One region of the Rhizobium sp. A22-96 genome, then DNA from elsewhere that is predicted to be linked to it. Evidence: predicted binding sites of a transcription regulator. Region 1 holds the regulator's gene; each other region holds the start of a gene.
What was found. Region 1 encodes LexA, which represses DNA repair genes until DNA is damaged. Its sites were predicted from a motif close to TGTTCNNNNTGTGTTCNG; they were not measured.

Region 1 (7,854 bases):
CAGTCTGTTTCCTGGTGTCGCGCAGGCCTGGCCAACCAAGAAGGTGGCCGCGTTTGGTGCGCTGCTCACCGTGACAGCCTATTACCTCATTTCCGGTTTCGGCGTGTCTGCAGAACGCGCCTTCATCATGATGGCGATCATGCTGGTTGCCGTGCTCTTCGACCGGCCATCGATCAGCCTGCGAAATGTAGCGCTTTCGGCAATCGTGATCCTCATTCTGTCTCCATCGCAAGTGCTGGGGCCGAGTTTCCAGATGTCCTATGCCGCGACGCTGGCGCTGGTGTCGGGCTATACGCTGTGGAAGCGGCGGCAGCATCGCGAAAGCATATTTTCGCGCTCCAGGCTCCTCAGCCCGCTGCTCTTCGTCTCTCGTTTTTTCGGCGGCGTGTTGTCGACATCCTTCGTCGGCGGTGCTTCGACGGCGATTTTCTCGATCGAGCATTTTCACCGACTGGCGACATACGGGCTTGCCGCAAATCTCGCCGCCATGCCGATCGTCTCGTTCATTGTCATGCCGTTCGGTATGATGGCCATGTTGCTGATGCCGCTTGGCCTTGATGCGCCATTCTGGAAAGTCACCGGTGAGGGACTGGAACTGGTCATCCTGATCGCCAAGACCGTGGCGGGCTGGGGAGGCGATATCACCTTTGGCCGTCAAGCGGGCTGGCTCATGCCGACTTTCATAGCCGGCTTCCTGATCATGACCATGTTGCGGACCCGCCTGCGCCATGTCGGGCTGCTGCTGTTGCTCTCAGCGATCGGTGCAGCAACATTCAGTTCCGGCGTGCCGAAGCCGGATCTGATGATTTCCGAAGATGGCGCTCTGGTCGCGTTGCGACAGGACTACATCTTGGCAACGAACCGCGAAAGACCGCAGGCTTTTATCTTCGAGCAATGGCAGAAGGCGCTGGTGGCAGCAGAACACCAACCGCCAACCATTCTTCCGGCCGACAGCCGGCTCCCTCATGTCAGCAAAGCAGATCGCCGCCGGCGGTTAAGCACGGAGGAACAAAACGCAGTGCGCAAGGCAATGGAGGAAGCGCTCGATCAGACGATGCAGGGAAGCTTTGCCTGCCAGAAGGGTGCATGGTGTGTCGCAATGCTTGAAAACGGCGCAATGCTCGTCACCATCGAGGACGCAGCCTATCTACCGCCTGCTTGCGATACCGCAAATATCGTCGTTACGCCGATAAAACTGCGTCTCGATCGCTGCCGCTCCGGAGCAATGCTTTTCACCGGCGCTACATTGAGGCGAACCGGCTCGGTCGAAATGAATTTCGACTCGGACACGCCTATCATCTCCACAGCTTTCGACAATCCGCAACGCCCATGGATGCGGCACCGAACCTATGATTGGCGCACCGGAACCTATGGTGTGCCAATCCGTTCTGCGTCACCAGTCAATGATAGCGGCGAATGAGGCCGACAAGCTTGCCCTGGACCTTGACGCGATCCGGCCCGAATATGCGTGTTTCATATGCCGGATTGGCGGCTTCTAGAGCGATGGAAGCGCCCTTGCGGCGAAACCGCTTCAACGTTGCTTCTTCGTCATCCACAAGGGCGACAACAATGTCACCGGGATTGGCAGTCGTCGAATTGCGGATGATGACGGTATCGCCGTCAAAAATGCCGGCATCGATCATCGAATCGCCCCGCACTTCCAAGGCATAATGTTCGCCCGAACCGAGCATATCGGCGGGAACGGTTATTTCATGGGTATTGTTCTGGATGGCCGAGATCGGAACGCCGGCTGCGATGCGGCCCATGACGGGCACCGACACCGAACTGTTCTGGTCGTCATTGGCCACCTTTGGGGGAGCAGGCGGCGCGACCGGCTGTGGCTTGCCAAGACTGCCTTCGATGACGCTCGGTGAAAAGCCGCGGCGCGGCTGCAGGCTGGGATTGTAGGCATCCGGCAGCTTGATGACTTCGAGCGCTCTTGCCCGGTTCGGCAGGCGACGGATGAAGCCTCGCTCTTCCAAAGCCGTGATCAAACGGTGAATGCCGGACTTGGATGCAAGATCCAATGCGTCCTTCATTTCATCGAAAGATGGTGGAACGCCGGACTCCTTCATCCGTTCGTGAATGAAGAGAAGCAGTTCCTGCTGCTTGCGCGTCAACATCGTCTTGGAACCCCAGAATCAAGAGAAACGTCGTGAAACAAATCCAGAACGGACACTATATGTTCCATATGTGTTCCGCAAGTACTTAAATTTCGGTAAAGCTTTGCCCTGTCAGTTAGATATTTAAAATTATCGAATGGATCGTGGCGCGGCGGCGAATGGTTATATCGGTGCTAACATAACGATAAATATGGGAAAACGCCGCTGGATGCGCAGACGGAGTGGTTTTGAGTTTAAGTCACCTATCTGAAGCATGGCTGAAATCTAGCTTGTACCGAGAAGGTTCGGCTGCTGTCGAGAAACAGTCATTGTCCAGCATCATCGCTGCGCTGCTTTGGCCTTGAATTGGACCGTGGATCGGCGCAAACCTGCCGCAGCAGAAAATCGGAGACGCCATGACTTCGTTGCCGCATCCGCTGGATCATCTTGTGTTGCCGACGGTCAATATCGCATCGGCGCGTGAACGCCTTGGCAGGCTTGGCTTTACGGTGGCTCCGGATGCGCGCCATCCCTTTGGCACCGAGAACGCATGCGTCTTCTTTGCCGACAAGACCTATCTGGAGCCCCTCGGGGTCACATCTCTGGAGCAGTGTGAAAAGAGCATCGAGGACGGCAATGTCTTCGTCGCTCGTGATCAGGCCTATCGGTTTCGAATGGGTGAAGACGGGTTCTCCGGAGTGGTTTTCGGCACGAACGACGCTGTCGCTGACGACGAACGTTTCAAGGCCGGCATGATCTCCGCCGGACGGATGCTGGATTTTTCGAGGCCGATGAAGATGCCGGATGGCACGGAAACCCAGGCGGGTTTCCGTCTTGCCTTTGCCGCCGATCTGCGTGCGCCCGATTTCCTGGCCTTCTGCTGCCAGCGCATCAATCCGTCGCCCGCCGATCGCAGCGTGCTGGAGCGCCATGAAAATGCTGTCACCGGCATTGCGCGGGTGGCGATATCGACGACCAAACCCGCCGCGTACCGCTCGTTTTTCGAGGAGATCATAGGTGACCCCAGGATATCCGAGCATTCCTTCGGGCTGACAATCCGGGCTGCCAATGCCGACATCGATCTCCTGACGCCGGAAGGCATGGAGGCGTTTTACGATTTGCGGGTCGGCAAGGACGATCCGGGGCTTCGAGCCCGCGCAATCCTTTTCAAAACACGCGATCTTTCCGTGACATCGTCGCATTTCGCTGCTAACGGCGTCACCTACACGCGTAAGAACAATCGTATATTGGCAAAGCTGGCGCCCGCAGCGGGCGCTCTTTTCGCCTTCGAGGAGATAGCATGAGCACGAATTCGGAAGTGATCGTCGGCGAGGGAGCGTCCAAGGTTCTGTTTTCCAACACTGCCAAGCTGTCGCTGATCGCCGGCCCCTGCCAGATGGAGAGCCGCGAGCATGCCTTCATGGTGGCCGGCGTGCTGAAGGAACTCTGCGACAAGCTCGGCATCGGCCTTGTCTATAAATCCTCCTATGACAAGGCGAACCGCACCTCGCTCTCCGGCAAGCGCGGTATCGGCATCGAGAAGGGATTGGAAATTTTTGCCGATCTCAAGAAGGAATATGGCTTTCCGGTGCTGACCGATATTCACACCGAGGAACAATGCGCCGTTGTCGCCAAGACGGTTGATATCCTGCAGATCCCGGCCTTCCTTTCGCGCCAGACCGACCTGCTGGTCGCCGCCGCCAAGACCGGCCGCGTCGTCAACGTCAAGAAGGGCCAGTTCCTGGCGCCCTGGGACATGAAGAACGTCCTTGCCAAGCTGAATGAAAGCGGCAACCCGAATATCCTCCTCTGCGAGCGTGGCGCCTCCTTCGGTTATAACACGCTCGTCTCGGACATGCGCTCGCTGCCGATCATGGCGGCAATGGGTGCGCCTGTCATTTTCGATGCCACCCACTCCGTGCAGCAGCCGGGCGGGCAGGGCGGCTCGACTGGCGGCGATCGCCGATTCGTAGAGACGCTGGCGCGCGCCGCAGTTGCCGTTGGCGTTGCCGGCGTCTTCGTCGAGACGCACGAAGATCCGGACAATGCGCCCTCGGACGGCCCGAACATGGTCTATCTGAAGGATATGCCAAGGCTTCTGGAGAAGCTTCTGGCCTTCGACGCCATCGCCAAGGCCTGAGAAATCACAGGCATTCAACAGGCTGACATGATTTTGCGTTACGGGGCCTGAAGGAGTGTCAAATCGGGAGGCGGAGCGGCATTGTAATTTCCGCGTCTTCGATTAAGACCATTTCAATCGATTTATAAACCAGCGAGCAGGAAGCTATCATGACCGCAATCACCGACATTATCGCCCGCGAGATTCTCGACAGCCGTGGCAATCCCACCGTCGAAGTCGATGTCTACCTCGAAGACGGCAGCATGGGCCGCGCGGCGGTTCCGTCGGGTGCGTCTACCGGTGCGCACGAAGCCGTCGAGCTTCGCGATGGCGGCACGCGCTACCATGGCAAGGGTGTTGAGAAGGCTGTCGAGGCCGTCAATTCGGAAATCTTCGACGCGATCGGCGGCATGGACGCTGAAAACCAGATCCAGCTCGACGACATCATGATCGAGCTTGACGGTACGCCGAACAAGTCCCGCATTGGCGCCAACGCCATCCTCGGCGTATCGCTCGCCGTCGCCAAGGCCGCAGCCCAGAGCGCCAACCTGCCGCTCTACCGTTATGTCGGCGGCGCTCATGCCCGCTTGCTGCCGGTTCCGATGATGAACATCATCAACGGCGGCGCTCATGCCGACAACCCGATCGATTTCCAGGAATTCATGATCCTGCCAATCGGCGCCGAAACGTTCCGCGATGCCGTGCGCATGGGCTCGGAAGTTTTCCACGTCCTCAAGAAGGAACTGGCCTCCCAGGGCCACAACACCAATGTCGGTGACGAAGGCGGCTTTGCACCGGGCCTGTCGAGCGCTCCTGCTGCCCTCGATTTCATCATGAAGTCGATCGAAAAGGCTGGCTACAAGCCTGGCGAAGAAATTGCGCTTGGCCTCGATTGCGCCTCGACCGAGTTCTTCAAGGACGGCAAGTACGTGCTGGAAGGCGAAGGCCGCACGCTGGAATCCGGCGCGATGGCTGAATACCTCGCGGAACTCGCCGCCAAGTACCCGATTGTCTCGATCGAAGACGGCATGGCTGAAGACGACTGGGAAGGCTGGAAGACGCTCACCGACCTGATCGGCAAGAAGACGCAGCTCGTCGGCGACGACCTGTTCGTCACCAACTCCGCTCGCCTGCGCGATGGCATCCGCATGGGCGTCGCCAACTCGATCCTCGTCAAGGTCAACCAGATCGGTTCGCTGACCGAAACCCTCGACGCCGTCGAAACTGCGCACAAGGCCAACTACACAGCCGTCATGTCGCACCGCTCTGGCGAAACCGAAGACTCCACGATCGCCGATCTCGCGGTTGCCACCAACTGCGGTCAGATCAAGACCGGCTCGCTGTCGCGCTCCGACCGTCTTGCCAAGTACAACCAGCTGATCCGCATCGAAGAAGGTCTCGGCCCACAGGCAAAATATGCCGGCCGCTCCATTCTTCGCGCCTGATACTCGGGCAGCGTGATCCCCGGGGATCTACGCCTTCGTCATCCAGGAGATCGAACCGCGCCTTCGGGCGCGGTTTTTTGTTGCGGGGGCAGTTAGAGTCAACGGACGGTTAATCTCTCGCGGCTAGAGTCGCTCTAGGTGTTTGATTTGACGTGATCTTATCCGCAGCCACAATGCTATCGTCGCATGGGTCTGAGGCTAGCGATCTCCAGCGATAGAGCGTTTCGAGCGAGTATGTGGACAAAGTATCATAAGAAGAGAAAGTTCGGCCGTTTCGTTCTTCCCGCTGTTACTGTGGCCTTCGTCAGCTATTTCGGCTATCATTGTGTCCATGGTGACTACGGCCTGAAGGCCACGGAGGTTTTCGAGCAGCGCCGTATCGATCGCAGCAAGGAACTCGCTGATCTCGTCGCCAAGCGTGAGCACCTTGAAAAGGAAGTCGCTCTGCTGAGCGATGGCTCCCTGGACAAGGATATGCTGGACCAATATGCGCGCTATCAGCTGACCTATTCCAAGGCGAACGAGATCGTCATCTTCAATAAATAGCCACAATTAACCGAATTTCGGTTAATTGCATTTTTGCAAATAATATCAGTTACTTGCAAAGAATATGAGCCATGCAATTATAGCATTGCTGTGGCGAACAATCTTGCCTATGTTACGCCTCACCACAAAACGAGGCTACTCACACAGGGAGGGTTGAATGGCGCCGCGAAAGAACGCGACCGTTTCCAGCCGTAAAACAGCATCCAGGCCTGCCAAGGAAACCAATGGCGGTCCGATCGCGGAATTCGACCGTGATGCGGAGCTTAAGGCTTATCGTGAGATGCTTCTGATCCGCCGCTTTGAAGAGAAGGCCGGTCAGCTTTACGGCATGGGCTTCATCGGCGGTTTCTGTCACCTCTATATCGGCCAGGAAGCTGTCGTCGTCGGCATGCAGATGGTCTTGAAGGATGGTGATCAGGTCATCACCGGTTATCGCGATCACGGGCACATGCTGGCAACCGGTATGGAAGCACGCGGCGTGATGGCCGAGCTTACCGGACGTCAGGGCGGCTATTCCCGAGGGAAGGGCGGCTCCATGCACATGTTCTCCAAAGAAAAGAATTTCTACGGCGGCCACGGCATCGTCGGCGCCCAGGTCTCGCTCGGCACCGGCCTCGCCTTTGCCAACCGCTATCGCGGCAATGACAATGTCAGCGTCGCCTATTTCGGCGATGGTGCTGCCAACCAGGGCCAGGTCTACGAAAGCTTCAACATGGCGCAGCTCTGGAAGCTGCCTGTTATCTTCGTGATCGAGAACAACCGTTACGCCATGGGCACTTCGACTGCCCGCGCTACTGCGCAGGCTGATTTCTCCAAGCGCGGCGCCTCGTTCGGCATCCCCGGCATTCAGGTTGACGGCATGGACGTTCGCGCCGTCAAGGCAGCGGCCGACGAGGCCATAACTTACTGCCGTTCCGGCAAGGGCCCGATCATCCTGGAAATGCTGACCTACCGTTATCGCGGTCACTCCATGTCGGACCCGGCTAAGTATCGCTCCAAGGACGAAGTGCAGAAGATGCGCTCCGAGCATGATCCGATTGAGCAGGTTCGCGTTCGCCTTCTCGAAAAGGGCTGGGCGACCGAGGATGATCTGAAGGATATCGACAAGGATGTCCGCGAAATCGTCGCCGATAGCGCCGATTTTGCCCAGAGCAATCCGGAGCCGGACGCATCCGAGCTCTACACCGACATTCTGCTGTAAATCGGGGAGGGACGATCAATGCCCATCGATATTCTTATGCCCGCCCTTTCTCCGACGATGGAAGAAGGCACTCTTTCGAAATGGCTCAAGAAGGAAGGCGACAAAGTCACTTCCGGTGACGTCATTGCCGAAATCGAAACCGACAAGGCCACCATGGAAGTGGAAGCTGTCGACGAAGGCGTCATCGGCAAGTTGCTGGTTGAAGCCGGCACCGAAGGCGTGAAGGTCAACGCCAAGATCGCCATCCTGCTGCAGGACGGTGAATCCGCTGCAGACATTTCGTCCGCCAAGGCTGCACCCGCTGTCGAACCGGCCAAGACCGAAGCACCTGCTGCCGCTGCTCCCGCGCCGGCCCCCGTTCCGGCTCAGCCGAAGGCCGCTGCTCCTGTCGATCCGGAAATCCCGGCCGGCACCGAGATGGTCTCGACGACCGTGCGCGAA
Region 2 (7,854 bases), on a different contig from region 1:
CGACCTTCCGCGAGGGTCTGAACACGCTCGGCCTCGGCGAAATTGCGCTGCAGTCCTTCGGCGATAACAACAGCCTTCTCGTCCGTGCCCAGCGCCAGGACGGCGGCGAAGAGGCGCAGACTGCCGCGGTGACCAAGCTCAAGGCGGAAATCGTCAAGATCGACCCGACCGCGACCATCGAAGGCACCGACGTCATCGGACCGAAGGTCTCGGGCGAGCTTGCCTGGGCCGGCATCCTGTCGGTCGTGATCGCCAGCCTGGCGATGCTGGTCTACATCTGGGTCCGGTTCGAATGGCCGTTTGCGGTCGGCGCCATCGTCACGCTGGTACTCGACGTCACCAAGGCGATAGGCTTCTTCGCGATCACCGGCCTCGATTTCAACCTGACCGCCATCGCCGCGATCCTAACACTTGTGGGATATTCGGTAAACGACAAGGTCGTGGTCTATGACCGCATGCGTGAAAACATGCGGCTCTACAAATCGATGCCGCTGCGCGAGATCATCGATAGGTCGATCAACGAGACCCTGGCGCGAAGCCTTTATACCAACGCCACCGCCTTCCTGGCGCTGGTGCCGATGGCGATCTGGGGCGGTAGCGCCGTCTCCAGCTTCGCGATCCCGATGGTGTTCGGCATACTTGTCGCCGGCGCCTCGTCGATCTTCATCGCAGCACCGATCCTGCTCTTCCTCGGCGACTGGCGCCGTCGCCATGCCAAGCCCGCTGCCAACGATGCGGCACCGGCCGACGGCAAGTCGACCAAGGGCAACAAGCAGATCCCTGCTGCCGAATAAGCTCTGAATGGATTGAAAAAGGATATGCCCGGTCGCCGGGCATGTCCGCCAACTACCTGAGAAATGGGGCCGTTCTACGAAATGGACGGCATATGCAGCGGCAGCCCCGGACGCGGCGCCGTTATCTTTTCAACGACACCATTTTCCTGCTCGCTGGCGAGCAAATGCTTGCCATCGACGGTGAAGGCGATATTGCCCGGCCGCGTGCCGTTCGTGCGGATATGGCCCGCCATTTTACCGTCTGCATCGACAAGCGAAATCTCGCCCAGCCCATACATGGCGCAATAGAGTGTGCCGCTGCGATCGAAGGCAAGACCGGACGGTCCGCGCAGTACGTTTATGGCAGGCGATGTCATCGACTGGGCAAAAAGCTCCTGCCGGCCGCCGATGATCTGGCGGTGGATTTTTCCGGTTAGCGTCTCGCTGTAGTAAAGCAGTCCGTCGGCATCGAAAGCCAGGCCGCTTGCAAGCAGCAGCCCCGCGGCCAGGACCCTGATGACCCTGCCCTCGGCAGGATCGATCTGATAGACACAGCCATTATAGGCCGCCTTGAAGAAATCGGGATGAATATGGCCGCCTTCGAGCAAGTCGTCGAGACGGATGCCGGAATCGGTCATATAAAGCAGGCCGTCAGGCCCGAAGGCGAGAGCATTGGGATGAAGGAACGGACCATCGGCGCTGCCTTCGATCACCTGCAGCACACGTCCCTGCGGCGACACGCGCACAAGGGAATTCTCCGGACCGTCGGCGACCCAGAAGCATCCGTCTCCGTCGATCGCAATCCCGGTCGGGCTCCCACCGATCCGGCAAATTTCCTGATAAGCGCCGCTTGTGTCGAAAAGTTTCAGACAGCGACGGCTCGCATCCATCTCCACGAGCGCAAAGCGCCCGTCCGACAAAGCCACCAATCCGCTAGGCAGACGCAGCCCAGTGGCAATCGTTTCGTTCATGTTCTGAAGCCTTCATTCTACGCACTACGCGAATCCCCAAAAACTCAAATTGCCGCGCCAAAATGATACATAAGCACGAAGAAAGTCATTTTCGAGCCGGCCTCTGGCGAATCCGGATAAGATTATTGCGCGAAAGGTCACATCTGCGTGCAGATCGGCCAAGCTTGACACGCTTGAGCGATTCGGAACATCCATAGAACGTCCGGATCATTTCGCCCATGCGATTCGTCGCGGATTGCGCCTGGCGCCCTTCATCCGACGCATCGGGAGAGTTCATGACCGCCGCCTATCTGGAAAAGCTGAACCCGGAGCAGCGACTTGCAGTCGAGCACGGCACGACGACGGGCAACGGCCATGTCGCCGGACCGTTACTCGTCATTGCCGGGGCCGGTTCGGGCAAGACGAATACGCTTGCCCATCGCGTCGCGCATCTGATCGTCAAGGGCGCCGATCCACGCCGCATCCTGCTGATGACCTTCTCACGCCGCGCCGCTGCCGAAATGGGCCGCCGTGTCGAACGGATATGTCGCGAAGTGCTCGGCACCAATGCGGGCGTCACTGCCGATGCCCTTGCCTGGAGCGGCACGTTCCATGGCATCGGCGCGCGGCTTCTGCGGGATTATGCCGAGCAGATCGGTCTCGACCCGGCCTTCACCATCCATGACCGCGAAGACAGCGCCGACCTGCTGAACCTCGCGCGCCACGATCTCGGATTTTCCAAGCTGGAAAGCCGATTTCCGACCAAGGCGACATGCCTTTCCATCTATTCTCGGTCGGTCAATTCGGAAGCGCCGCTTGCCGAGATGCTGCGCGACTTCTTTCCGTGGTGCGCCACCTGGGAGCCACAGCTGCGCGATCTCTTCGCCGCCTATGTCGAAGCCAAGCAGGCACAGAATGTGCTCGATTACGACGACTTGCTGCTCTACTGGGCGCATATGCTGCAGGAGCCGCTGATCGCCGAGGACATTGGCAGCCGTTTCGACCATGTGCTCGTCGACGAATATCAGGACACCAACCGGCTGCAATCGTCGATCCTGCTGGCCCTGAAACCGGACGGCCATGGGCTGACCGTCGTCGGTGACGATGCGCAGTCGATCTATTCCTTCCGTGCGGCGACGGTACGCAACATTCTCGATTTCCCGCAAGCCTTCACGCCCGCCGCCGACATCGTGACGCTCGATCGGAACTACCGCTCGACGCAGCCGATCCTTGCCGCCGCCAATGCCGTGATCGACCTTGCATCGGAGCGCTTCACCAAGAACCTGCGCACCGAACGCCAAAGCGTCGAGCGTCCCCGGCTGGTAACGGTGCGCGACGAAAGTGATCAGGCTCGTTTTGTCGCCGATCAGGTGCTGGAAAATCGCGAGGGCGGCGCCAGGCTGAAGCAGCAGGCGGTATTGTTTCGTACCTCAAGTCACAGCGGACCGCTGGAAGTGGAGCTCACCCGTCGCAACATTCCATTCGTCAAATTCGGCGGGCTGAAATTTCTCGACAGCGCCCATGTCAAGGACATGCTGGCGGCTCTGCGCTTCGCCCAGAACCCGCGCGACCGGGTGGCGGGTTTCCGGCTGATGCAGCTCTTGCCTGGCGTCGGCCCCTCCACAGCGCAACGCGTGCTCGACCAGATCGGCGAAGCGGCAAGCCCGATCACGGCGCTCACCGAGCTTCCACCCCCACCCCGCACCGGAGACGACTGGAGTGCATTCGTGGAGACGATGCGCGAGGTCAAAAGCGGCAAGGCGGGATGGCCGGCGGAAATCGGGCTGGTGCGGCAATGGTACGAGCCGCATCTGGAGCGTGCACATGAGGATGCGGCGACACGCCAGGCGGACCTTGTCCAGCTCGAGCAGATTGCCGCAGGCTACGGCTCGCGCGAACGCTTCCTCACCGAACTGACGCTCGATCCACCTGACGCCACCAGCGACCAGGCCGGCGTGCCTTTGCTCGACGAGGACTATCTGATCCTGTCGACTATCCATTCGGCCAAGGGTCAGGAATGGACGAAGGTCTTCATCCTCAATGCCGTCGACGGCTGCATCCCCGCCGATCTCGCTGTCGGATCATCGGCTGAGATCGAGGAGGAGCGGCGGCTGCTTTATGTTGCCATGACGCGAGCAAAGGACAATCTCGATCTCGTCATCCCGCAGCGCTTCTTCGTCCACGGCCAGCATGCGCAAGGCGACAAGCATGTCTTCGCCTCGCGCACGCGCTTCATCCCAGCGACCTTGTTGCAATTCTTCGAAGTCTGCGGCTGGCCTCAGGCAAAGGCAGAGAGTCCCGCCGCCATTCGGGCGCGGCAGGTGCGTGTCGATGTGGGCGCACGCATGCGGGGCATGTGGCGCTAGCTTCGATTAGCTTCCCGAAACATCTCGATGATGGCGGAGAAATCGCGGCCGCCATTGCCGAGTTTCTCGAACAGCCCGAAAAGCTGCGCTGCCTCCGCACCCAAAGGTGTCGACGCGCCGCTGGACAAAGCCGCCTCCTGCGACAGGCGGAGATCCTTCAGCATCAATGCCGCCGAGAAACCGGGCTTATAGTCGTTGTTGGCCGGCGAGGTCGGCACGGGTCCCGGCACCGGGCAATAGGTGTTGATCGACCAGCACTGACCGGACGAGGTGGAAGCGACATCGAACAAGGCCTGATGCGAGAGTCCGAGCTTTTCGCCGAGCACGAAGGCCTCGCAGACACCGATCATCGAAATGCCGAGGATCATGTTGTTGCAGATCTTCGCCGCCTGCCCTGCGCCGGCATCGCCGCAATGGACGATCTTGCGGCCCATCACCTCGAGCAACGGCTTGGCCGCCGCAAAACTCTCTGGCGAACCGCCCGCCATGAAGGTCAGCGTGCCCGCCGCCGCGCCACCTGTGCCGCCCGAGACCGGCGCGTCGAGCGATAGGCAACCAACTTGCCCTGCCATGACGTGAGCCGTGCGGGCACTATCGACATCGATGGTGGAGCTGTCGATCAGCAGCGTCCCCTTCGGCACGGAGCGCAGGATATCCGTCCAGACGGTGAGGACATGCTGGCCCTTGGGCAGCATGGTGACGACCACTTCGGCCTCCGCCAAGGCTTCCGTCAGCACGTTCGCCGCTTTGATGCCCGCCGCCTCGGCGGCCTTGAGCATGTCATGCGAGAGATCGTAACCGATGACGGCGTGGCCGGCCTTGACCAGATTGGCGGCCATCGGCCCACCCATATTGCCGAGGCCGATGAATGCGATCCGTGTCATGATTTTCTCCTCCCATGATCCATTATGCTGCGAAAAGCGGCGGTTGCGCCGGCACGAAGAAGCGATCGATACTCTCCATAGTCACCTCCGTAAGGCTGGCCGGTGACCATTTCGGGTTGCGGTCCTTGTCGATGACAGCGGCGCGCACGCCTTCGTAGAAATCAGGATTATACAATATGCCCATGCAGGCGCCGAGTTCACGATCGAGGCATTCGGCAAGATTTGCGCTCGCACGGCCGGCGCGCAGCAGCCGCAGCGTCAGCTTGAGGCTGGTCGGCGAGCGGCTGGCGATCACGCCGGCGGTTTCGGCGGCGAATTCTCCTGGCTCCCGGCCCAGCGCCTGTAGAATGCCCTCAACCGTATCCCCGGCGAAGGCGCGATCGATCAGGTCGCGGTTGACTGCGAGACGGCTCTCACCGGCATGCGTTGCCACAGTTTTGATCAGGGCATGCACGTCCTGAACCGAGGCTGAGGCCGGCAGCGTCGCGATGGCGTCCACCAACGTGGGCAGTGCAGAGGATGCAACGCAATGATCGGCGAATCCCGCGTGTAGGGCATCAGCCGCATCGATAGCAAGGCCCGCCAGCCCCATCCAGGTACCGGCCTCGCCCGGTGCGCGTGGCAGGAGCCAGGTGGCGCCGACATCAGGGAAATAGCCAATACCGGTTTCCGGCATGGCGAGGCGCGTGCGCTCGGTCACGACGCGATGGCTGCCATGCGCCGAGAGGCCGACGCCGCCGCCCATGGTGATACCGTCCATAAGCACGACATAGGGTTTGGGATAGCGTGAAATGGCATGGTTGAGCCGGAACTCCTCGCGCCAGAAGGTTTCGGCCTCGTCCGAGCCATCCTTGCCGCTCTGGTGCAGCAGGCGGATATCGCCTCCCGCACAGAGGCCGCGCTCACCCTCGCCTTTGACGATGACACTGGCAATCGCGGGATCGGCGGCGAAATCCTCTAGGGCCAAGGCTACGGCCCGCACCATCCGCAGCGTCAGGCTGTTCAGCGCCTTCGGCCTGTTAAGGCTGATGATGCCCGCGGAACCTCGCCGCTCGATGATCACCTCGTCCGTGCCGCTCATGCAAATCTCCTCCTCTTGCTCTCCTCTATCAATAGGCGCTCAGCGGTTGTCGGCAAGGATCATCTCTGCGGCTTTTTCGGCAATCATGATCGTTGGCGAATTTGTGTTGCCTGATGTGATCGACGGCATGACCGAGGCGTCGGCAATCCGGAGCCCTGACAGGGCGCGCAGACGCAGGCGCGGATCAACAACGCTTTGCGGATCGCCGCCCATCCGGCATGTGCCGACGGGATGGAAAATCGTCGTGCCTATTTCGCCGGCCGCGCGCTCCAGATCTGCGTCCGTCTGATAGGACGGTCCAGGCTTGAACTCCTCCGGCCTGAACTTGACAAACGAAGGCTGCGCCACGATCCGCCGTGTGAGGCGGATGGACCGCATGGCAATCTCCTTATCGCGCGGAGCGGAGAGATAGTTCGGGCTGATCGCTGGCTGCATGGCAAAGTCCGGGCTGCCGATATGCACCGAGCCCCGGCTTTCCGGCCTCAGATTGCAGACGCTGGCGGTGATGGCCGGAAAAGGATGGACGGGATCGCCGAACTTGTCGAGCGACACCGGTTGTACGTGATATTGCAGATCCGGCGTTTCCTTGTCCGGTCCGGAGCGGGTGAAGATGCCGAGCTGGCTTGGCGCCATCGCCATCGGCCCCGAGCGGCGGAATAGATATTCGAGGCCGATCGCCGCCTTGCCCAGGAGCTTCGTCGCCTTTTCGTTCAGGGTGGGAACGCCCGTTACCTTGTAGGCCAGGCGAAGCTGCAGATGATCCTGCAGGTTCTCGCCGACCGCCGCGACCTCGCGCGTAACCTCTATACCCGCCTTGCGCAACACGTCGCCTCGGCCGATGCCCGAGAGTTCGAGGATCTGCGGGGAGCCGATGGCGCCGGCTGACAACACGGTCTCCTTGTTCGCATAGGCGCGCTTCGTCACGCCGTCATGCTGAAACTCGACGCCGGTCACGGCATCGCCCTCGATGATCAGGCGGCGGACCTGCGCCTTCGTCCAGACGGTCAGGTTGCCCTTCTTCAGTGCCGGTCGCAGGAAGGCCTTGGCGGTATTCCAGCGGATGCCGGAACGTTGGTTGACATCGAAATAGCTCGATCCCTCATTGTCACCACGATTGAAATCGACCGTTTCGGGAATCCCTGCTTCACGGGCCGCCGCCTGGAAGGCATCGAGCACTGCCCAGCGCACACGCGCCTTTTCGACCCGCCATTCGCCGCCGGCACCATGCATCTCGTCCTTGCCCCGATAGTGATCCTCGGACTTGGTGAAATAGGGCAGCACGTCTTCCCAGCCCCAGCCGGCGCAACCGAGCTGGCGCCAGAGATCATAGTCGCGCGCCTGGCCGCGCATGTAGATCATGCCGTTGATGGAGGAGGAGCCGCCGAGCACCTTGCCACGCGGGTAGCTGAGCGACCGGCCGTTCAGCCCCGCCTCGGGCGTCGTGGTGAAGCACCAGTCGGTGCGGGGATTGTTGATGCAATAGAGATAGCCGACCGGGATATGGATCCAATGGTAATTGTCATTGCCGCCCGCCTCCAACAGCAAGACCCTGTTGTTGCGATCGGCCGAGAGCCGGTTGGCAAGCACGCAACCGGCGCTGCCGGCACCTATGATAATGTAGTCGAAGCGATCCATAGTCAAAACTCGTCAGTTCCCGCTCCCGCTTGCGGGAGAGAGTTAGGGTGAGAGGGTATTAAGGTTCGGCAAGTCTAGGCTTTTCGATCAATGTCGAAACAGCCGTCATCCGCCCTTCGGCATCTTCTCCCCGCCCTCAGGCAAGCGCTGGATGGGGAGAAGCAA
Region 3 (7,854 bases), on a different contig from region 1:
GCAGCGGCCTCCAGCAGGCCCACATAACCTTCCTGCACGAGGTCGCTCATAGGCAGTCCGAAATTGCGAAACTTGCCGGCCATCGAAATGACAAGGCGCATATGGGCGGTCGCGATTTTATTGCGGGCGCCGCGATCGTCGTGATCCTTCCACCGAATGGCAAGATCATGCTCTTCATCGCGATCGAGATAAGGTGCAGCCATGGCGAGTTTGATCATGCGCCGATCTGCAGACATATTCGTCATACGCATCTCCTAGGTTCGGCCCCATATCGTCTTTAAGCCGCGGTCGACGAAAGGGGCAGCAGGCATCGTTTCCGAACATCGCTGCTCGGATGAAAATCAATGAATGAAATGCAAAATTGGAGACCGATTCTCCGGCTCGCCGGATAATCGATGACTAGTCTAGTTCGATCTCATCAGACTGATCAGATGATTGAAGCATCTTCAGATCACCGGGGGGCTTCGAATGAAAACGCATAGGCCGGTCCTCGTGAATGGCAATAAAACGGCCCGCCCAGACACCTCTCCTGCAGGAGAGAACCCACACCGACCGCCAACACGAGCTTAAAACGCGGCAGAAGCAAAAAGGTTCCAAAGAAAAAAACCCGGCGCGAAGGCCGGGTTTTTGGAGGCTGTATGTGCCGTTTGCCTTATGCGGCTTCGTCCTGGGAATCGTCTTCCTCGATGGCCTTGCCGCGCTTCGGACCCTTGTTGAGGTTGGTCTCGACGAGACGAACGGCTTCGGTTTCCGACATCTTGTTGACGGCGGCAATTTCGCGAGCCATGCGATCGAGCGCAGCTTCATAGAGCTGGCGTTCGGAATAGGACTGTTCCGGCTGGTTCTCGGCGCGATAGAGATCGCGAACCACTTCGGCGATGGAGATCAGGTCACCGGAATTGATCTTGGCATCATATTCCTGAGCGCGACGCGACCACATGGTACGCTTCACGCGGGCTTTGCCCTGCACGACCTTCAACGCACGCTCGACGAAATCGGTCTCGGAAAGCTTGCGCATGCCGATGCTCATGGCCTTGGCCACCGGCACCTTCAAACGCATCTTGTCTTTCTCGAAATCGATCACGAACAGCTCGAGCTTCATGCCTGCGACTTCTTGCTCTTCGATCGCGGTGATCGTTCCGACGCCATGGGCCGGATAAACGATCGCTTCACCAGTCTTGAAGCCGTGCCGTGCTGCTGAAGGTTTTTTCTGCTGGGTCGTCATTCTTTTCAAAAACTCCCTGTTACGCGCCCGGTTGGGCCGGGGGCCGGGTCAGTCAGGCCCGGATGAGACGGAAGCACCGTCGGGGTAGCGTCATCCTGGTCCAGCCAGACTTATGCAAAAAGAAACCCACCCATCGCGATTTCAGCCCCGACAACACAAAACGTTGATATGTCAAGGAAACCGCGTACGGATTGGTGATTTGCTTTCGTGATGGTTTTAGGCACGCGAAATGCCGCTGTGGATCAGTATGAGGAACCTATCACAAAAATCTGAGGAAATCAATAATTTGCTTCACGCGCGCCAATGAGGCCCCGTTGACCGCTCGGCGGCCCCACGATAACGATTCGCTCCGTGCGATATCGACTACACCTTTCCAGGTGGCCTGTCACGGCCGTCGATCAATCGCCAGCGCCGGGATTTGTCGAGAAATACTTCTCGAGTTTACCCTGTTCGCCATCCATTTCCTTGGCTTCCGGCAGCGGATCCCGCTTCACGGTGATATTCGGCCAGATGGATGCATATTCGGCATTGAGCTTCAGCCACTTGTCGAGACCCGGCTCCGTATCGGGCTTGATGGCCTCGGCAGGACATTCGGGTTCGCAGACGCCGCAATCGATGCATTCGTCAGGATGAATGACGAGGAAATTCTCGCCCTCATAGAAGCAATCAACGGGGCAGACTTCCACGCAATCGGTATATTTGCAACGGATGCAATTGTCGGTCACGACATATGTCATGAAGCACTCCAGGAATGTCTCTAGCTTCCGCGGCTGCGCAACCTGGAACGTCGCACCCTTCCACGGTGCCGAACGAACAGACGAATGCGCCATACGCAAACGCGCCGTCCAGCTTGGTTACCGGCAGGTTGACCGTGAGGTATCGACTTTGTCCGCCAATTTCAAGGACAAACAATCTGGAAAACCGCCCGCGACGGGCAGAGTTTTCTAATCCTCGTCCGAGGTCAGCCGATCGATTGCACGCCGGTCACGTTTCGTCGGCCTGCCGCTGCCCGGCGCCCGCAACGCCTGCTCGAAAGCGGTGAGGCGTTTTGTCTCATCCGGCGGCGGGGTCAAATCCTCGTAAAGCAGCTTGGCTTCTTCGAAAGGCCCCCTGCGCTCGCCGGGGGAGCGCACGACGAGGATCACATCGCGCCGCTCGAGAGAAAGCTCTATCCGGTCTCCGACCTTGATGCCGTGGCTCGGCTGCGAGACCCGCTCGCCATTCACCCGCACGCTGCCATTCTGCACATAGACTTGCGCCAGCGAGCGGGATTTCACCATGCGGGCAAAGAAGAGCCATTTGTCGATGCGCTGGCGCGAACCGGAAAATGGCTGCTTCTCGTCCTTCATGGCCTACTTCTTCATCTGCTCCTTGAGAGCAGCCAGCTTTGCGAAAGGAGAATCCGGATCGATCGGCTTTTCCTTGCGTGGCGGCTTCGCCTCGAAACGCAGCGGCTGCGGCGCGCCGCGATTGTTCCGGTCGTTCCGATTGTTGCGGTCATTGCGGTCGCCACGTTCCTGCCGGTCGTTGCGTTCGCCACGGCCGCCTTGATTCTGCGGACGGCCACCTTCGCGATTATTGCCGCGCGGTCCCTTGTCGCCGGCGCCACGGGCATCGCGCCCGTCACGACGACCTTCGCGATTGCCCTCGCCGCTTGCCTGCTGCTGATCGCCATTGCGACGATTGCCATTCTGGGCACGGCCTTCGCCCTGCTGTCCGCGGCGATCGCCGTGGCCACGGCCGCCTTGGCGCTGCTGCTGATCGCTGCGACCGCCAAGACGCCAGAGCAGAACCGGCTTCGGCTCCACAGCTTCGACGGCTTCAGCTGCAACAGCTTCCGTTTCGCCAACCTCGGCAGTTGCCTCGGTAACCGGCTCGGCCGATACAGCGGCAACCGGAGCAGTTTCCTGCGCGACGGCTTCGGTTTCCTTGGCCGGTTCTTCGCCGGCAGAGGAGTCTGCGTCGTCGTGATCGGCCTTTTCCGCGGTGGCATCCGCAGCCGGCGCTGCCGGTGCCGCTAGTGCATCCTGCTGCGCAAGATGGGCAACGGCTTCTTCAGCCTTCACGGCATCGGCACGATAGCCGAGACCCTTGAGGATCTCTTCCATGTCTTCCAGCGTGGCGCCGAGGATGGAGAGCATCGCCGTCGTCGTGGTGAAGCGGCGGCCGTCATAGGCACCTTCAGGGCGCGAGGCCTGGCCGGGCTTCCACTGCAGCAGCGGACGGATGAGGTCCGCCAGTCGCTCAAGAATATCGATACGCACGGCGCGCTTGCCGAGGAAGCGGAAGCCGGCGAGCTTGTAGAACGTGCGCTCATAGCTCGGATCGGTGACAACGGACGTGCGTCCAGCGGCCAGCACGGGAATGAGATCGCCGTAGCCGGGTTTGTCGAGGCCATCATTCTTCAATGCCCAGAGCAGGCTGATGAGTTCGGCCGGAGCCGGCTTCAACAGCGCGGGGACGAAAATATGATAGGCGCCGAAGCGAATGCCATAGCGGCGCATCGAGGCGCGCGCATCCTGATCCAGCGACTTCACCTCTTCGGTGACGTCGCGGCGGAACAGAACGCCCAGATTTTCGACCAGCTGAAAGGCCAGACCCTTGGCAAGGCCCTGCAGATCCTCGGCGCGCGACAGATCGTCGAGCGGCTTCAGGATGGTGCTGATATGATGATTGACGAAGCGCTCGATACGAGCCGCGACATGATCGCGCGCATTGCCCGACAACTGCTCGTCGGCAAGCAGGATGACGCGCGGCCGCATGATGTGGTCGCTGCCCGACAGACGCGCCACGGGATCGCCGAGCCAGCGCACCATACCATCGGCGCTGATCGCAAGATCGCTATTGCCGGCTGCATGCATGCGCGCAGCACGTGCCTCAAATTCCAGCGCAAGCGCCTTCAGCGAGGCTGCCTGGACAGCCTTGCCGTCCGGCCCCTCGGTTCCCGAGATAGGCGTGAACCGGAATCCGGTCAACTGTCCCACATGATGCCCCTCAACGAAGACATCCCCATTCACACTGATTTCAGCTTCCAGCATTGCATTCTCTCTCAGGCGCTTCATGAGCACAGATGTCCTGCGATCAACAAAGCGTTTCGTCAACCGTTCATGTAACGCATCGGACAATCGATCCTCGATTTCCCGCGTCTTTTCTTGCCAGTGTGTCGGATCGGCAAGCCAGCCGGGCCGATTCGACACATAGGTCCAAGTCCTTATCTGCGCGATTCGCGCCGAAAGCGTGTCGATCTCACCATCAGTCCGATCGGCGCGGTGCACCTGTTCGGCAAGGAAGTCCTCTTTCACCGTGCCATAGCGCACAAGATCGGAAAAGAGGGTGGCAATGAGATCGGCATGCTGGGCAGGCGTAATGCGCCGATAGTCTGGAAGCGCACAGGCTTCCCATAATTTTTCAACCCGAGCCGGGTTGTTGGCAAGATCGACAATCTCCAGATCGCGTGACAGATATTCCAACGCCTGCTGGTCTACCGCAGGCAGCGCCCGCGTCAAGCCCTGCACGCGTGGCGCGTCTTCAAGACTGGTGCGAAGCGCGGCGATCGAGGAGAAATCAAAGCCCTTGGTGCGCCACTGCAACACCTTGACCGTATCGAACTCATGGCCTTCGATCCGCCGCACCAGCTCGTCGTCGAACGGATCCACCTGGCCCGTCACGCCGAAGGTGCCATCCTTGAGGTGACGACCGGCGCGACCGGCAATCTGGCCGAGCTCTCCCGGATTGAGATTGCGGAACTGATAGCCGTCGAATTTGCGGTCCTGAGCAAAGGCGACATGATCGACATCGAGATTGAGACCCATGCCGATGGCATCGGTCGCGACCAGATATTCGACATCGCCAGCCTGATAGAGCGCGACCTGTGCATTGCGCGTGCGCGGGCTCAACGCACCGAGAACGACGGCGGCTCCGCCGCGCTGGCGGCGGATGAGCTCGGCAATCGCATAGACCTCGTCGGCCGAAAAGGCGACGATCGCCGTGCGCTGCGGCAGGCGCGTGATTTTCTTCTGACCGGCGTAGAAGAGATGCGAAAGCCTTGGCCGCTCGAGAACGGTAATGCCAGGCAGAAGTTGCTCGAGGATAGGCCGCATCGTGCCGGCCCCAAGCAGCAGCGTCTCGTCCCGGCCGCGCAGATGCAGGATCCGGTCCGTGAAAATATGGCCGCGCTCGAGATCGCCGGCCAATTGCACTTCATCGATGGCGACGAAGGAGGCGCGCGTCTCACGCGGCATCGCCTCGACGGTGCAGACCGAAAAACGGGCATTGGGCGGCGAAATCTTTTCCTCGCCCGTGACAAGCGCCACATGCTGCGCCCCGACCTTTTCGACGACGCGCGTATAGACCTCGCGCGCGAGCAGCCGCAACGGCAGGCCGATAACGCCGCTGCCGTGCGCCACCATACGCTCGATGGCATAATGGGTCTTGCCGGTATTGGTTGGTCCGAGCACAGCGGTTACGCCGCGTCCGCTCAGGATCATTGGCTGCGAGATGTGAGTCATAGGTCCGTGCATAAGCGAGAAACCACCGTCTTCCGATCAGCAAGCTTCTCCGGGAAGAAGGAAGAGATGACGACCATATGTGACAAAGGCAAGACCTGAATGAAAAAACAGCATCGCCAACGGTCGCTTTTACGATTTGCCGTTTCAACCAAAAGCTTCATTACCCCTACATCCCATACGAGTCCAAGCGATTCCGGAACAGCCTGAGAACGAATCGGCGACGAATCGCTGACTCTCATCGGTTCTCTGTATGTTCCCTACTACATATGGATTTGGAATCAAAGAATCCCACCAGATACTGAATCGTATTTTTCCTGCCTTTCCCACGCGAAAGAGAGTCAAGCAGTGAATCCGCAGCAGGCGTCACGCCCGGTAATTTTATGGTTAATTATTTGTAAAGATTTTGCTTTTTTGAAGGCAACCAACGGCGCTTTGGAAATGGGGCAAAGCCTCAACGAATGAGAGAGGAATCGCTGGTTTCAACCGATTCCTCCTTCGTTCTTCACAACATATAGCGATTCAGGGCTAAAAATACTTCGGACTCGGAGGAGTTGAGGCGGTGAATCGAGCCCGAATCTGGGATTGCAGCGAGCATTCGCCGGGTTCAAACGGGTTCGATCGATAAAAACAATCAAAGGGTGTATTCATTAACACCTCGATCAAAGCCGGAACGAATCGGCGACGAATCGACGATTCATGCATGTATTTCATTTGTTCACGGCTACATATGGTGTTCGACCGTCGGCGCATCTCGATATGGAGAGCCGCACAGGACAGCAAAAAGTCCCGTCAGCTCTTCTGCATTAACGAATTGAGCCAACGAAACACCACTCCACCGCGATACGCCAACAGCATGGCCGCCGCTCGGAAGGGCTTCCCGCCATGCCTTGTGGCCGCGAAAATTAACCAAGGTCCAAATGCGGAACGAATCGCTGACGAATCGCCGACATCGGTTCTTTCCCGTTTCGTTCACCGCAACCTATTGTATTTTAAAGAAATTTTAACCATACGAATGGATCCCGATCATCGATATGTCAGCCGTATTGCGCTCTGGCGTTAACATTTCGCCGGTCATCAAAAGATCAGCTTCTCGTATTTTTATTTCTTAGCCGGAACAATTTTCGGCGAAACAAGTTTCTACGATCAGAAATACAAGGAACTCCGCTCGTTCGCATCGAACAGATTAAGGCGGAGTCGCTGGAGCATATATCCGGACGCTGCGACGCTGCCGGGGGATAATCCGGCGACGGACATGGAGGAGACACATAATGCTTGGTACGGTATTACTCGTGATACTGATTCTGCTGCTGGTCGGCGCGTTTCCGAGCTGGGGTTACAGCCGGTCTTGGGGCTACGGTCCGTCGGGCGGTCTCGGGCTTGTTCTCGTCATTGTCCTCATTCTGCTATTGATGGGGCGGATCTGATCCGCAGATGATTACTGAAAACCTCACAACACCAGGGAGCTAACATCATGAAGAAGATCATCGTCGCGATTGCCCTCGTCGGCGCGCTGGCGTCTTGCACATCCACCGAAAAAGGCACCGCAATCGGCGCCGGTACCGGTGCTCTGATCGGCGGCGTTGCCACGCACAGCTGGGGTGGCGCAGCAGTCGGCGCAGTCGCCGGCGGCCTGGTCGGCAACCTCATCGGTCGCTCGGAAGATCGTCGCGGCTACTGCATCTATCGCGACCGCTACGGCAATCGCTATGAGGCTCGTTGCCGCTAACACCGATGTCTCATGACCGATCGACCTAGCGGTCGGTCATGGCCTTCAGGTCCTGCGCGCCGGACGATAGTTTCGGAGAGACAACAGTCTTCTCGCAGCCAAAGGCTGCGGGAAGAAAGCAGTGTTTTGAGAAAGGAACGGCATCTTGGCCGCAATCATCGCAAGCATTGCAGCCCTCGTGCTCGTCGGCACCACCTTTTACGCGCTCGTCTACGCGGCAAGATCGCGCTTCAGGCAAAAGCGGCGAATAAGAGTGGAAGCCGTCATCCTGGAATTCAAGCCACGACAACGGCAATCGGCCAATTCAAGCCACGGATGATTGCCGGGCTGACCCGGCAATCCCCAACATCAACAGGACGCTTGGCTCAGGCGAAAAACTGGCCGCCATTGGCCGA
Region 4 (7,854 bases), on a different contig from region 1:
GTGACGACGGGACGGTCGACGTCAGGCAATTCGCGCACTTCGACGCCGAAATAGGCGGCAAGGCCGGCAACGACAAGCAGCGTATTGAAGACCAGCGCCAGGATCGGCCGGCGCACGAAGATTGCCGTGAATGACTGCTTGCCGTGGCTCACGCCGGCTTCGGTCACATCATCATTGTGGCCGGTCATTGCGTGATGACCTCCGTGGCCTGGGCGAGATCGCGCGCAAAACGCACGTCGCCGCCCTCGGTCACCCGCTGCAGCCCCTCGATGACGATGGGATCACCATCGCGAAGATCACCCTTGACCAGGACGGCATCGGGATTGCGTTGCACGATGCTGACCCGCACCTTCGACGACTTGCCGTTGGCAACGCGCCAGACATGGGCGCCCTCCCCATCCCATTGCACGGCAAGCGGATCGACGGACGGATAGGTATCGCCGGCAAAGCGCATGCCGACGTTGAAGGACATGCCTGCACGCAGCTCATCGGCGGCATTGTCGATGCGCGCGCGAATACGCAGGGTCCGGCTGGCACCGTCGACGCGATTGTCTACCGCCTCGACCGCGCCTGTGAAGACGCGCCCCGGCAGCGCAACCGATGTCGCCTCGACAGGCTGATCGACCTTGACGGTGTTGGCGAAACGCTCCGGCACCCAGTAGTCCACCAGGATCTCGGAGCGATCGTCCAGCATCACGATGCTGGTGGCCGTCGTCACGTTATCACCGACGACAACGGGCACGATGCCGACGATGCCGTCGATCGGCGCAACAACGTCGCGGCGCTTCAGCGCCAGCTCCGCCGATTGCAGCGCAAGCTTCGCCCCCTGCTCGACGATCTCGGCATCGAAAACATCCATTCGCGAGACGCTGGATTTGATATTGCGATAAAGCTGGGATTTCTCGGAGGCGCTCTTCAGCGCCACTTCCGCCTGGCCGCGGGCAATGATCTGCTCATCATCGTCGAGGCGCGCCAGCACCTGCCCCTGTGTCACGCGGTCGCCGGATTTGATGAGGATTTCCCGGATTGTGCCGGCTGCCTGCGGCATGACGACCACGGAACGGATGGCATCGCCCGTGCCGATCGCGCTCAGCCGATCATTGACGATGGCGCCCACCACTGGCTCGGTGACCACCAACGGCACATTCTTCCCACGCCGCCCTGCGTTATTGGCCGCATCCGCCTGCTTCCCGCCACTGTTGTTCTTGCCGGGCGCAAGGACCGCCACAGCAGCCTCGGGAACACCAGCCCCCCGCAACAGGTTGGCTGCGCCCGGCACAAAAGCCACGGCGGCGGCAAGACCTGCCAGCAATAAGAAAAAACACAAGGAAAGTTGCTTCCAGGCGGTCATGTACGTCTCCGGCTCTTTGTGTCAGAGGCGATGAAATCGCGTCGTCAGTTCAATATGGCCTCATTTCGCCAAGCGCACTTACTGAGGCCAAGTTCGGGTCGGCGGTGGTATAACGCACGATTGTGCCCGATTTGCTGCAATATCGTTTTTTTATACATATGCAGCAAGCTTTGCTGCCGATTATGACGAAGTTGTAATCTTTGCGCGGACAACGAGGCGTTTCATTCGTAGCCCAACGTCGCCTTTCGGACACTGAAATAGCGTCTCCCTCACTGCTTTCTCCCTGTGAATGTGCACTTTTTGTTCTATTTTGGGCCCGTTTCTTTTGCCTTTCAGGGTAGAATCATTACATTGGGCCGCATGACCATCGGACATGACGACATTCCCTTCTTTGACGAGGAGCCGGAGCACCTGGCGCCGCGCCGCGTTGCGCCGGATACCGGCAGCATCGGCGGCGGCATTGCGGCCCGTGCCATGGCGGCGCGCGACAGCCATCGCCGGCCGGACTATCTGTCGGGCCTCAACCCGGAGCAGGCCGAAGCGGTGGAAACGCTCGACGGCCCCGTTCTGGTGCTTGCTGGTGCAGGTACCGGCAAGACGCGCGTGCTGACGACCCGCATCGCCCATATCCTCTCCACCAACCGCGCCTTCCCCAGCCAGATCCTCGCGGTCACCTTCACCAACAAGGCGGCCCGCGAGATGAAGGAACGCGTCGCCCTGCTCGTCGGCGGGGCGGTCGAAGGCATGCCCTGGCTCGGCACCTTCCACTCGATCGGCGTCAAGCTGCTGCGCCGCCATGCCGAACTTGTGGGCCTGACCTCCAGCTTCACCATTCTCGATACCGACGACGTTACCCGCCTGATCAAGCAGTTGATCCAGGCAGAGGGCATCGACGACAAGCGCTGGCCGGCCAAGCAATTCGCCGGCATGATCGACACCTGGAAGAACAAAGGCCTCAGCCCGGCCGAGATTCCGGAGGGCGATGCCCGCGCCTTTGCCGATGGTAAGGGCCGCGAACTCTACGCCGCCTACCAGAACCGCCTGAAGACGCTGAATGCTTGTGACTTCGGCGACCTTTTGCTGCATCCGATCAACATGTTCCGGCAGAATCCGGATGTGCTGAAGGATTATCACCAACGCTTCCGCTATATCCTCGTCGACGAGTATCAGGATACCAACACGGCGCAATATATGTGGCTGCGTCTCCTGGCGCAGCGGCCGAAGGGCGAGTTGCAGAATGTCTGCTGCGTGGGTGATGACGACCAGTCGATCTATGGCTGGCGCGGTGCGGAAGTGGACAATATCCTTCGCTTCGAGAAGGATTTTCCCGGCGCCAAGGTGATCAAGCTCGAGCGCAACTATCGCTCCACCGAGCATATTCTCGGCGCTGCGGCACATCTGATTTCCCATAATGAAGGCCGGCTCGGCAAGACGCTGTTTACCGACCGTTCCGATCCCGAAGATATCAAGGTGCAGGTGCACGCCTCCTGGGATTCCGAGGAAGAAGCCCGCGCCATCGGCGAAGAGATCGAGCAGCTTCAGCGCAATCAGCACAAACTGAACGATATGGCGATCCTGGTGCGCGCCTCCTTCCAGATGCGTGAATTCGAAGATCGTTTCGTCACGCTCGGCCTCAACTACCGCGTCGTCGGCGGCCCCCGCTTCTATGAGCGTCTCGAAATCCGCGACGCCATGGCCTATTTCCGCCTGGTCTGCCAGCCGGCCGACGACCTCGCCTTCGAGCGCATCGTCAACACGCCGAAGCGCGGCCTTGGCGACACCACCATACGCGCACTGCATGATTATGCCCGCGCTCGCAACATCCCGATGCTGGCGGCAGCAGCCGACATCATCGAGACCGACGAGATGAAGCCGAAGCCGCGCAAGGCGCTATTCGACGTCGTGCAGTCCTTCCGCCGCTGGCAGGGCCTGCTCGAAAATACCCCGCATACCGACCTTGCCGAGCAGATCCTCGAAGAGTCCGGCTATACGGACATGTGGAAAAACGACAAATCGGCGGAAGCGCCCGGACGGCTGGAAAACCTGAAGGAACTCATCCGCTCGATGGACAGCTTCGAATCCATGCGCGGGTTCCTGGAGCATGTCGCGCTGGTCATGGATGTCGAGCAGAACGAAAATCTCGATGCCGTCTCGATCATGACGCTGCACTCAGCCAAGGGCCTGGAATTCGAAACCGTTTTCCTACCCGGCTGGGAAGAAGGCCTTTTCCCGCACCAGCGCTCGCTGGACGAAAGCGGCCGCGCCGGTCTGGAGGAAGAGCGACGCCTCGCCTATGTCGGCCTCACCCGCGCCAAGCGCCGCTGCCACATCTGGTTCGTCTCCAACCGCCGCATCCACGGCCTATGGCAGTCGACCATCCCTTCCCGCTTCCTGGACGAACTGCCGATCACCCATGTCGAAGTCGCCGAAGTCGAGCAATCCTACGGCGGTTACGGCCGTGGCGGCTACGGCCAGTCGCGCTTCGACAAGGCCGAACCCTTCGCCAACTCCTACTCGACCCCAGGCTGGAAACGCGCCCAGGCCAACAAGACCGACGCCACCCGCGACAACTGGGGCTCTCGCTCCGGCCACGCCGTCGAACGCATCGGCTATGGCGAAAGCGGCCCGAAGACCCGCACCATCGACGGCGAACTGGTGGCCAAATCCACCTCCGCCGAACCTTCGAAGTTCATGGTCGGCGACCGTGTCTTCCACATCAAGTTCGGCAACGGCAATGTGTCAGGGATCGAAGGCAACAAGCTGACAATCGAGTTCGATCGGGCGGGGCAGAAAAGAGTGCTGGATGGGTTTGTGGAGAGGGTGTGAATCAAGAAGCAACGTACGACTGGATTACAGCGTGTATTTGCGCTTTGGCCTTAAAGATATCTGCAGTTTGCGTAATATCAAACCGAGATCCAACTTTCTCAGCATCGAAGATCGTGAGAAATTTGGTTTTGGAATTAAAATGTAGTCTGACAATCGGTTTACGATTGTTGTCGTCGAAATTGATGCCGCAATAGGATTTTTGATCACGCATGACAATTCGCGAGACATCCGCCAGTTCTGCTCCGATTGCTCTGACAATATTAAATCCGTCAATTTCCTCTTGGGTTGTCTCGATACCGTCGCCTTCGTCATTGATTTGAGTGACCGAATCTACGTCCTTTATCGTCGGAATATTCACATTCTCGTTGAATGCAGCACTTAATTTCTTTTGGATTTTCTGACGAACGAGATCTTCGAACGCCCGTTTGATAATCGGCTTGAATTCAGCAACGACGGTTGCAGTGAGCTTGCCGTCATGTATTTCCTTTGAAATGAGCCGAACGAACTCGTCATCAGGATCGTTGAATTGTGCTTCTATGCAGCTAATCGTCGCCTTCATCCGTTTGAGAATACTGGCCGAGCTTTTAATGTCTTCAATCGAAAATTTTTCTTTGTGAAATTTTTCGAGTTCCTTCAGATCGTTATCGTCGTAGTCGAAAAGATCGAATTTAAAGAACGGATTGCTATCAAGTTTGTTGGGCGCATCAAGATCGGTAAAAAACCAGATTTGTATGCCATTCGTGAGGATCGCAATTGAGCAATCGGTCGTCGAAAAATACCGATAAAGCTGGCTGTATTGGGCCTGCGAAAGATTCGCACTAACAGCCTTCGCTTCCAGAATGAATTCAATCCGGTCATTTATCTTTACAGCATAATCGACCTTCTCTCCCTTTTTCAAACCAACATCAGCTATAAATTCCGGCACAATTTGTGTTGGATCAAAAACATCAAAGCCAAGCGTGCGCAGAAATGGCATAACAAGAGCGTTCTTTGTCGCTTCTTCAGTAAGAGCGATATTCTGCGCAGAAATCGCGCGCTTCGATAGTTCCGCAACTTGTTCCTTGAACGACATACTAGCTCCCAAATTCGATCCCCAACAAAACAATATTATATTTGTCGCCGGATGCAATCGATGCGAGCGTATATTTTTGATTGAGTTTACCTACAGGGCCGATACCAAATATAGCGTGTAGTCCATCGCCGTTAAAAACTCGGAACTCACGATATCTTCCCTGTTCCCATGCGCTCCCTCAAAGCGAAAAGCCAAACTCAAGCCGCATCCCGATCCTTCAGCCACAGCCCAAACTCCTTGACCACCGCCACCACCTTCTCCAGACGGCACCCGTCCTCCGTGAGCGAATACTCGACCTTCACAGGAACCGTGGGATAGACCGTGCGGTTGATAAGACCCGCCTCCTCCAGCGCACGCAGGTCCAAAGTCAGCATTCTCTGCGAGATGCCCGGCATCAGTCGCCGTAACTCGTTGAAGCGTTGTGGACCATCGACCAGATAGGAGACGATCAGCAGCCGCCAGCGGCCTCCCAGCAAATGCATCGCCTCTTCGACGGAGCAGCCTGTCACGGTCTTTTTCATCGGATGTACCTCATATGCAAGGCGGTATAATTTTTGTACCTAGATGTCAAACTTTTCCGTTCTTACTATTCCATACCAGAGAGAATACATGGATCAGCAGCCGTCTTTCCAAGCGGAAGCTGGCATCGGAAACACCATGGAGTTCCCTCATGAAATTGTACTATCTGCCCGCAAGCTGCTCGCTCTCGCCCCATATCGTCATCAACGAACTCGGCCTGGAGGTGGAGCTGATCAAGGTCGATCACACCAGCCACCAGACCGAGACGGGACTTAATTTCTACGACATCAACCCGCACGGCTATGTCCCCCTTCTCGAACTCGCCGATGGAAATCTCCTACGGGAGGGGCCGGCCATCGTTCAATATCTGGCAGATTTAAAGCCCGAATCCGGGCTGGCCGCTGCCGCCGGCACGATGGAGCGCTACAAGCTGCAGGAAATGCTGGGCTTCCTGTCGACGGAGATCCACAAGGGCTTCATTCCGCTCCTCTATGCGCGGCTGGCGGGAAACTATGTCGACACGGCAAGACCGAAACTCGAAAAGCGATATCAATGGATCAACGAGCATCTCGCCGACCGCCCCTTCCTGATGGGTGACAGGTTCACGGTTGCCGATGCCTATCTGTTCGCACTCACCGGCTGGGGCCAGGCGGCGTGGCTCAAGTCCTACTACAAGGCCGACATCCACTTCGATGGGCTGCGCAATCTCGAAGCCTGGTACACCCACATGAGACAGCGTGACGCCGTGCGGAAGTCTATCGAAGAAGAGGGATTGGCTTTCGATTGATCCGGGCAAATGCCGCCGTTCGGCTTGGGAGATCGGTGGGCGGTCGCCCTTCTCATCAGTCCGGAGAATGTCCTTGTCTTTCGGTCGCGCGATAGCCCGGCGCGGCCATATCCATCGTAAATCCTGCATCAAAATAGTTTATCGGGCGGCAGACAAAATTCTCTGCTAGACTTCAAAAAGACGTTTGCAACGCGATCCGGCTTTTGCCGCAAGCGCATCCCGGTTCCAACAACCCTGCCCTGCAAAATCCGCATCGCTAGCATGCTACCAATATAGGCCTAATCGATTATATCGACCTTAGTGGCTTCGGGATTCCGCACCTTCCGCGATATCTCGGCAAGCCGCTACCAGCCTGTCTTTCGGCCCGTTCGGGCTCACCGCCCGGGTCGAACATCGAAGCCTGGTAAAACTAGAACCGAGGATAAAAAAGTGGCTGGCTCAGCAACAAGCTCTGCGTCCACCAGCGCGCGTGCATCCGCACGCCAAGGCCAGGGCAATTACCAATTCGCGCTTATCGCACTCACCTCACTCTTTTTCATGTGGGGCTTCATCACTTGCCTGAACGACATTCTGGTGCCGCACCTGAAGAGCGTCTTTCAGCTCAACTACACTCAATCGATGCTCATCCAGCTCTGCTTCTTCGGTGCGTACTTCATCGTATCACTGCCGGCTGGAGCGCTTGTGAAGCGCATCACCTATAAGTGGGGCATTGTCGTCGGCCTTACCATTGCAGCAGTCGGCTGCGCGCTCTTCATCCCGGCCGCCAGCTATCGCGTCTATGCACTCTTCCTCGGCGCCCTCTTCGTGCTTGCCACCGGCATCACGATCCTCCAGGTCGCCGCCAATCCCTATGTCACCGTATTGGGACCGCCTGATACCGCCGCAAGCCGCCTGAACCTGACACAGGCTTTCAATTCGCTCGGCACGACGATCGCACCGCTCTTCGGTGCCATGCTGATCCTGTCGGCGGCAACCGTTGCCGCCACCAACGCCACGCCGGAACAGCTCGACGCGATACGGGTCGCGGAAGCAAGTGCAGTGAAATTCCCCTACCTGCTCCTTGCCGCAGCCTTCCTGGTGCTGGCTGCCGTCTTTGCAGCGCTGAAGCTGCCTGAAGTCGAAGATGAGGAAACCGTCGAGCCGATGCGCGGCGGCGGTTCTGCCTGGCAATATCGCCATCTCGTGCTCGGCGCTGTCGGCATTTTCCTTTATGTCGGCGCCGAAGTCAGCGTCGGTAGCTTCCTCGTCAACTTCCTGAGCCAGCCGGATATTGCCCACCTCTCCGAGGCGGACGCCGCT

Region 2: the regulator LexA is predicted to act here: its motif matches at 1,928-1,945, upstream of ACQZ6F_RS23875 (ATP-dependent helicase).
Region 3: the regulator LexA is predicted to act here: its motif matches at 5,974-5,991, upstream of ACQZ6F_RS19520 (helicase-related protein).
Region 4: the regulator LexA is predicted to act here: its motif matches at 1,642-1,659, upstream of ACQZ6F_RS08065 (ATP-dependent helicase).

Annotation. Positions count from the first base shown of each region.
Region 1 is NZ_JBNWDQ010000003.1:901,572-909,425, forward strand. It holds gene ACQZ6F_RS17205 (ComEC/Rec2 family competence protein) at 1-1,420, shown strand, start outside; gene lexA (transcriptional repressor LexA) at 1,401-2,123, opposite strand; gene ACQZ6F_RS17215 (VOC family protein) at 2,519-3,406, shown strand; gene kdsA (3-deoxy-8-phosphooctulonate synthase) at 3,403-4,242, shown strand; gene eno (phosphopyruvate hydratase) at 4,392-5,666, shown strand; gene ACQZ6F_RS17230 (FtsB family cell division protein) at 5,901-6,212, shown strand; gene pdhA (pyruvate dehydrogenase (acetyl-transferring) E1 component subunit alpha) at 6,370-7,413, shown strand; gene ACQZ6F_RS17240 (pyruvate dehydrogenase complex E1 component subunit beta) at 7,432-7,854, shown strand, end outside.
Region 2 is NZ_JBNWDQ010000005.1:474,509-482,362, reverse strand. It holds gene secD (protein translocase subunit SecD) at 1-794, shown strand, start outside; gene ACQZ6F_RS23880 (SMP-30/gluconolactonase/LRE family protein) at 869-1,744, opposite strand; gene ACQZ6F_RS23875 (ATP-dependent helicase) at 2,020-4,089, shown strand; gene mmsB (3-hydroxyisobutyrate dehydrogenase) at 4,086-4,973, opposite strand; gene ACQZ6F_RS23865 (enoyl-CoA hydratase/isomerase family protein) at 4,996-6,054, opposite strand; gene ACQZ6F_RS23860 (GMC family oxidoreductase) at 6,094-7,689, opposite strand.
Region 3 is NZ_JBNWDQ010000004.1:250,102-257,955, reverse strand. It holds gene ACQZ6F_RS19540 (RNA polymerase factor sigma-32) at 1-245, opposite strand, end outside; gene ACQZ6F_RS19535 (CarD family transcriptional regulator) at 653-1,225, opposite strand; gene fdxA (ferredoxin FdxA) at 1,624-1,962, opposite strand; gene ACQZ6F_RS19525 (RNA-binding S4 domain-containing protein) at 2,170-2,574, opposite strand; gene ACQZ6F_RS19520 (helicase-related protein) at 2,578-5,733, opposite strand; gene ACQZ6F_RS19515 (DUF3309 family protein) at 7,002-7,157, shown strand; gene ACQZ6F_RS19510 (YMGG-like glycine zipper-containing protein) at 7,202-7,459, shown strand; gene ACQZ6F_RS19505 (hypothetical protein) at 7,605-7,778, shown strand; gene phbB (acetoacetyl-CoA reductase) at 7,825-7,854, opposite strand, start outside.
Region 4 is NZ_JBNWDQ010000002.1:325,673-333,526, forward strand. It holds gene ACQZ6F_RS08055 (efflux RND transporter permease subunit) at 1-188, opposite strand, end outside; gene ACQZ6F_RS08060 (efflux RND transporter periplasmic adaptor subunit) at 185-1,351, opposite strand; gene ACQZ6F_RS08065 (ATP-dependent helicase) at 1,712-4,177, shown strand; gene ACQZ6F_RS08070 (type I restriction endonuclease) at 4,179-5,249, opposite strand; gene ACQZ6F_RS08075 (winged helix-turn-helix transcriptional regulator) at 5,447-5,770, opposite strand; gene gstA (glutathione transferase GstA) at 5,920-6,555, shown strand; gene ACQZ6F_RS08085 (sugar MFS transporter) at 6,985-7,854, shown strand, end outside.